Regions from separate parts of the Streptomyces sp. NPDC102274 genome, predicted to be linked through region 3. Evidence: riboswitches for the same ligand, from Rfam matches in the RefSeq annotation. Region 3 holds a riboswitch; each other region holds the start of a gene.
What was found. Region 3 has a riboswitch for cobalamin ahead of ACIRQP_RS12230 (ABC transporter substrate-binding protein). Riboswitches for the same ligand answer to the same signal wherever they lie in the genome.

Region 1 (2,259 bases), on a different contig from region 3:
GTTGATGTCCACGACCCGGTCGAGGAAGGTCACGGCCGTACGGACGGTCTCGTCGAGCCGCTCCCAGTCGAGGTCGCCCGACTCCAGCACGAACGAACCGAGGTTGATGGAGCCGAGGTTGCAGACGGCCGTCTCCCCGTCGTCCGTCACCTCCAGGATCTCCGTGCAGAGATTGGACGAGTGGACGACACGGCCGGGCTCGGCGGTCTGGTTCGCCGTACGGTTCGAGGCGTCCTTGAAGGTCATCCAGCCGTTGCCGGTCTGGGCGAGGGTGCGCATCATCCGGCCGTACAGCTCGCGGGCCGGGATGGTCCTGCGGGCCAGTCCCGCGGCCTCCGCCTCGCGGTAGCGCGCGTCGAACGCGTCGCCCCACAGGTCGACCAGTTCCGGCACGTCGGCGGGGGAGAAGAGGGACCAGACGCCGTCCGAGTCGACCCGGCGCATGAACTCGTCCGGGATCCAGTGCGCGAGATTCAGATTGTGCGTACGGCGGGCGTCCTCGCCGGTGTTGTCGCGCAGCTCCAGGAACTCCTCCAGATCCGCGTGCCAGGTCTCCAGGTAGACGCAGGCCGCGCCCTTGCGCCGGCCGCCCTGGTTGACGGCCGCGACCGAGGAGTCGAGGGTGCGCAGGAACGGGACGATGCCGTTGGAGTGCCCGTTGGTGCCCCGGATCAGCGAACCGCGCGAACGGATACGGGAGTACGAGAGGCCGATGCCGCCCGCGTGCTTCGAGAGCCGCGCCACCTGGTGGTAGCGGTCGTAGATCGAGTCCAGCTCGTCCAGCGGGGAGTCCAGCAGATAGCAGGAGGACATCTGCGGGTGGCGCGTACCGGAGTTGAAGAGGGTGGGGGAGGACGGGAGGTAGTCCAGCCTGCTCATCAGGCGGTAGAGCGCGGCGACCTCGTCGAGTGCGCGGACGCTCTCGTCCTCGGCCAGTCCGCAGGCCACGCGCAGCATGAAGTGCTGCGGGGTCTCGATGACCTGGCGGGTGATCGGGTGGCGGAGCAGATAGCGGCTGTAGAGGGTACGCAGCCCGAAGTAGCCGAAGCGGTCGTCGGCGTTCCGGTCGATGAGCGCGTCGAGGAAGTCGGCGTGGAGGATGACGAAGGCGGCGGTACGGTCCGCGATCAGGCCCTCGCGGTGGCCGACGGCGACGGACGCGGAGAACGCCACCGAGCCCTGGCCCGCGGCCTCGTCGGCGATGGTGCGGGTCAGCAGCCTCGCCGCGAGCAGGGAGTAGGCGGGGTCCTCGGAGATGAGCCCCGCCGACGCCTCGGTGGCGAGCGCGCGCAGCTCGGCCTCGTCCGACCGGGCGTTACGGCCGCGTAGCGCGGCGGCGGCGACTCTTCCGGGGTCGGTGTCGGGCAGATCGGCGGTCAGGTTCGTCAGGGTCCGCAGCAGTGCGGTCCCGGGTCCGTCGGCCGCCCGCGCGGTGGCCTCGGAGATGCCTGAAGCCGGATCGGCTGGCGCGATGGTCACGTGGTGCTCTCCCTCGCTCGGCTCTGGGCCGTCGGGAGGGGAGCGGGCTTGTTCTCGCGGTACGGAGCGTACGGCCCGGATCCGGGCAGCGCGGCGTACGGCGCCCACCGGCCCATCCACGAGGCCCGGACGTCTCGGCGTCCGGTTCGGTCGAACCGGGCGCACTGCCGGCAGGTGTTCGGACTCGTGGGTACGGCAAAGCACACCACATCACACCGTTGCGGGACAGTTCCGGATTCGCACCGGATTCCCCTGCGTAGACAGCGAGGTCGAGCATACATGTGGGGGCTGGCTCGGGTACCACCCCCCAGATGTTGTGTCGTGCGTCATCCTGTCCGTGGCCGCGCGGACAACGGAAGGGCCGCCGGATCCCCCGCGTACCAAGGGATCCGGCGGCCCTTCCGGACAGGGCCCAGCCGTACGGCAACCGGTCAGCGGCCTCCCGGGCCGCCCGACGTCGGTGCTGGGAGTTCGACCTTCACGCCCGGTTCGCCCGCGTCCGCCGTGTAGTCGGTGGGGCTCGTCTCGTCCGTGCCCTCCGGGGCCTTGGCCGCGCGCAGGACGAAGGTGAGCGCCACCGTCACCACCAGGTTGAGCACGAACGCGGTGAGGCCGATGTAGCCGATCTCACCCAGGCCGGGGATCTCCTTGGACGAGCCCCCGAAGTGCGCCTGGGTCGGGCTGGCCACGCCGTACGCGGCCGCCGTGCCGTAGACCATGCCGACGGCCCAGCCCGCGAGCAGCGCCCAGCGGTGGAACCAGCGGGTGAACAGACCGCCC
Region 2 (2,259 bases), on a different contig from region 3:
TACGCTTGTCGTACCCCGCCGCGTCGATACGGTCGGCCCGCAGATCGGCACGGGCCGTGCGCAACTCCCCCGTCTGCGGGAACGATCCGATGGTCGTCGTCGGCAGCAACGGCAGTCCCAGCCCGGCGCGCTGGGCCGCCGCTCGCTGCTGGTACGGCTGGGAGCGGCGGCCGTCCGCTTCCGTGACGGCCGCGGCCCGCGCGCGTACGGCCGGATCGTTGGTGAGGGCGGATCCCGCCCGCGAGGCCAGGTCGGCCCGGTTCGCGGCGAGTTCGGCCGTGATGGCGCCGGTGCCGTGCGCGAGGCCCCGGGCCAGCGTGACGACCTCCTCGGTCTTCTGCCGGGCGAAGGCGAGCCAGCGGGCGATCCACGGATCGATCTCGCGCTCGGCCGTGACATCCAGCGGGACGTGCAGCAGGGAGCAGGAGGACGCCACATCGACCTGTCCGGCGAGTCCGAGGAGCGTGCCGAGGAGCGACAGCGACTTCTCGAAGTCGTTGATCCAGACGTTGCGGCCGTTGACCACACCCGCGAGGAGACGCTTGCCGGGCACCCCGCCGACCGCCGCCAGTTCATCGAGATTCGCGACGGCGGGGCCGGTGAAGTCCAGCCCGAGCCCGTCGATGGGGGCCTTGGCCAGTACGGACAGAGCGGCCCCGAGCCGGTCGAAGTACGAGGCGACGAGCAGCTTCGGCCGGTCGGTGAGGGCGCCCAGATCCCGGTAGGCGCGGGTGACGGCGTTCAGCTCCGCCAGGGAGCGGTCCGCCACCAGGGCGGGCTCGTCCAGCTGGACCCACTCGGCGCCCGCCGCGCGCAGATCGGCGAGTACCTCCGCGTACACGGGCAGCAGCCGTTCCAGCAGCGTGAGCGGCTCGAAGCCGGCGTCGACCCCGGGGGCCGGCTTCGCCAGCAGCAGGTAGGTGACCGGACCGACCAGCACCGGTCGCGCGGTCAGCCCGAGGGCGAGGGCTTCCCGGAACTCGCCGACCTGCTTGCCGGAATCCGCGGTGAAGACGGTGTCGGGACCCAGTTCCGGCACCAGATAGTGGTAGTTCGTGTCGAACCACTTGGTCATCTCCAGCGGCGTCACCTCCCGCGTACCGCGCGCCATCGCGAAGTACCCGTCCAGGGCGTCGGCTTCGACGGCGGCGCGGTGCCTGGCGGGGATCGCGCCGACCATGACACTGGTGTCCAGGACATGGTCGTAGTACGAGAAGTCACCGGTCGGCACCTCATGGACACCGGCGTCGGCGAGCTCCCGCCAGGTGGCGCGGCGCAGTTCGGCCGCGGTGTCCCGGAGGGCGTCGGCGCCGACCCGGCCCTTCCAGTAGCCCTCGACGGCCTTCTTCAGTTCCCGGTCCGGGCCCTGACGGGGGTAGCCGTACACGGTGGCCCGTGCTTCCGCGGCTGCGGACTTCGTGGTCAAGGGACTCTCCTTCGCGAGTATGTCTCCCAAGATCCCGACGACGGACCGAAGGCGCGAAGAGGTGACAGATCAAGCGGTCCACGGCGCTGTGCCGGCGCGGCTGCCCCGCCCGATATGTACGCCGACCCGCCCTCGAGGCCACCGAGATCTCCGCGCGCACCGGTGGCGCGCGGGCAGTGGCAGGTCTTCGGACTCGCGGGCGCGTCCCGTACCCGTACGTGCGCGGACACACACGTACCGACAGGGACCCCTACTGGCCGTCGCTTCCCGGGTCCGGCTCGGACCCAGTGCTGATGACGGCGGTCGTTCCCACTCACCGCTGCGGGGCAGTCCCGGATTTCCACCGGGTTCCCTCTTACGACGCGCCTGCCCGGCTGGCAGGGCGAACCGACTGCACGAGCCACCTTAGCTCCTGTCCGGCCGATCTTCGTGGGCCGATCACCGACAGCACGGTTCGCATTCCGGCCACAGGACGGCTCCCGGCCCGTCGCCCCACCACACCTCACGCACGGGTCAGTAACTCCTCGATCAGGGCGCCCACCTGCGCGGTCTCGATCAGGAAGCCGTCGTGTCCGTACGGCGACTCGATGGTTCTGAGCCGGTCGGCCCCGGGGATGGCGGCGGCCAGCTCCGCCTGCTGGGCCGGCGGATAGAGCCGGTCGGAGTCGACCCCCGCGACCAGGGCCGGCATCCGGACCCGGCGCAGGGCGGCCGCGGCGCCACCGCGGCCCCGGCCCACGTCATGGCCGTTCATCGCTTCGGTGAGCGTCACATAACTTCCCGCGTCGAACCGGCGCACCAGCTTCGCGGCGTGATGGTCGAGATACGACTCG
Region 3 (2,259 bases):
GACCTGTTCCCAGGTGGCGTCGCCGAAGGACTTGCCGAGGTCGGCGAAGACATTGCGGCCGCCGGCGCGGGTGATCAGTTCGTTGCCGATGCCCTTGCCGCCGGCGGTGAAGGCGGTCTTGTCGCCGCTGTCGTAGACGAAGACGGAGAGCGGCTCGACGCCTTTGAGCAGGGCGGCGGTGTCCGTGACGGTGGTGCGGGCGGCGGCGATCCACTTCTCGGCGCGGTCGGGGACGCCGAAGGTGCGGCCCGTTTCACGGACCTCCCGGTAGACGTCGTCGAGGGTCGTCCTGTCCTTGGGGCAGTTCTCCAGGTTGAGCCGGGTGTTGATGCCGGCGGACCGGAGCTCGTCGCGGCCGCGACCGTCCTTGGCGGCGAAGGCGCTGGCGTAGCCGCCGTAGACGAAGTCGGGGTCGGCGGCGAGCAGCCGCTCCTTGGAGGGGTACTCCTTGGCGAGCACCGGGACGCTCTTGTACGCCTTCTCGTAGGCGGAGAGGATCCGGTCGTCCAGCCAGGCCGTGCCGACGAGGGACTTCTCCAGGCCGAGCGCCAGCATCACTTCGGTGACGTGCTGGTTCATGGTGACGACCCGCTCCGGCGGCGCCTGATAGGTGGTTTTCACCCCGCAGTTGGTGACGGTGTACGGGAAGCCGGGAGCGGCGGTCGCGGCCCGCGCGCCGTCCTTCGCGTCCGTGGAGGTGGAGGTGGAGCCGCCGCAGGCGGTGAGCGGGAGCAGCAGGGCGGATATGACGGCGGACGTGAGCGCACGGCGGCGCCGGGACGGCACAGACACGACAGGGCCTCCTCCGGGGGATTTCCGCGTCCCCTGGCTGGTGGGAGAAGGGCGGCAGGTCAGTTCCTGGCTGCCAAGCTCTGGGCCTGGTCACAGTGGCGGGACCGCGCCGGATTCACACCGGCTTCCTGATCCCCGCCGCCTCGGTTCGGCGCTCAGTTTGTCAGATCTTGCCAGCGCCGCGACGGGCGCCTCAGACGATCTCGACGTCCTCTTCCGTGACCTCGCCCTCGACGATGCGGTACGAGCGGAACTGGAAGGGGCCCGCGTCGTCGTGATCGGCGGTGGAGACGAGGACGTAGTGGGCGCCCGGCTCGTTGGCGTATGTGATGTCCGTACGGGACGGATACGCCTCGGTCGCGGTGTGCGAGTGGTAGATGATCACCGGCTCTTCGTCGCGGTCGTCCATCTCCCGGTAGAGCGTGAGCAGATCCGCCGAGTCGAACTCGTAGAAGGTGGGCGAGCGGGCGGCGTTGAGCATGGGGATGAACCGCTCGGCCCGGCCGGTCCCGGCGGGGCCCGCGACCACGCCGCACGCCTCGTCGGGATGGTCGGCGCGCGCGTGCTCGACGATCTTGTCGTGCAGGGCCTGGGTAATGGTGAGCATGGAGAAAATATAAAGGGACGAGTGCGGCCCCCGGATCCGGGAGGGAGTTTCCCGGTTCCGGGGGCCGTCAGGGTCTCGGCCGCGTTACTCCGCGGAGGCGTACTCCGGGGTGGGGTCGCCCGGGGCCGCGCCCGCCTCGGTCCGCGGGGTGCGGCGCTTGAGGTACTGCCAGCCGACGAGGAGACAGACCGCCCAGACCGCCCCCACGTAGAGGGAGACCCGCGCGTCCTTGTCGTACGCGATCAGACAGGTGACGAGGGCCAGGAAGCCCACGGCGACCCAGCTGCACACCGAACCGCCCGGGGCGGGGAACGACGAGGCGGGCAGCAGGCCCGCCCGTACCCCGCGGCGGTAGCGGATATGGCTGATCAGGATCATCATCCAGGTCCAGACACCGGCGGCGGTGGCCACGGACGTCACATAGCCGAAGGCCTTCTCCGGGACGATGTAGTTGAGGACCACGCCGATGCCCATGAGGGCGACGGAGACGGTGATGCCGAACGCCGGTGTCTTGCGGGAGTTGAGCCTGCCGAAGAGCTTCGGCGCCTCGCTGTTGGCGGCGAGGTCACGCAGCATCCGCCCGGTGGAGTACATGCCCGAGTTGCAGGAGGAGAGCGCGGCGGTCAGCACCACGAAGTTGACGATGCCGGCCGCGAGCGGGATGCCCATCTTCTCGAAGGCGTGGACAAAGGGGCTGGCGCCCGCCGAGAACTCGGTCCACTTGACGACCGCGAGGATGACGGACAGCGCGCCCACGTAGAAGACGATGATGCGCCAGGGCAGCGTGTTGATCGCCTTGGGGAGGGTCTTCTCGGGGTTCTCGGACTCGCCCGCGGTCACGCCGACCAGCTCGACGGCGA

Region 1: linked by a shared signal. The riboswitch ahead of ACIRQP_RS05720 (ribonucleoside-diphosphate reductase subunit alpha) and the one ahead of ACIRQP_RS12230 (ABC transporter substrate-binding protein) in region 3 are both predicted to bind cobalamin.
Region 2: linked by a shared signal. The riboswitch ahead of metE (5-methyltetrahydropteroyltriglutamate--homocysteine S-methyltransferase) and the one ahead of ACIRQP_RS12230 (ABC transporter substrate-binding protein) in region 3 are both predicted to bind cobalamin.

The regions. Positions count from the first base shown of each region.
Region 1 covers NZ_JBIWLW010000003.1:254,768-257,026, forward strand. The annotation lists gene ACIRQP_RS05720 (ribonucleoside-diphosphate reductase subunit alpha) at 1-1,479, opposite strand, end outside; cobalamin riboswitch at 1,631-1,799, opposite strand; gene mctP (monocarboxylate uptake permease MctP) at 1,911-2,259, opposite strand, start outside.
Region 2 covers NZ_JBIWLW010000008.1:257,228-259,486, forward strand. The annotation lists gene metE (5-methyltetrahydropteroyltriglutamate--homocysteine S-methyltransferase) at 1-1,426, opposite strand, end outside; cobalamin riboswitch at 1,608-1,784, opposite strand; gene ACIRQP_RS14175 (homoserine O-acetyltransferase) at 1,929-2,259, opposite strand, start outside.
Region 3 covers NZ_JBIWLW010000007.1:103,705-105,963, reverse strand. The annotation lists gene ACIRQP_RS12230 (ABC transporter substrate-binding protein) at 1-792, opposite strand, end outside; cobalamin riboswitch at 832-967, opposite strand; gene ACIRQP_RS12225 (Mov34/MPN/PAD-1 family protein) at 986-1,399, opposite strand; gene ACIRQP_RS12220 (amino acid permease) at 1,484-2,259, opposite strand, start outside.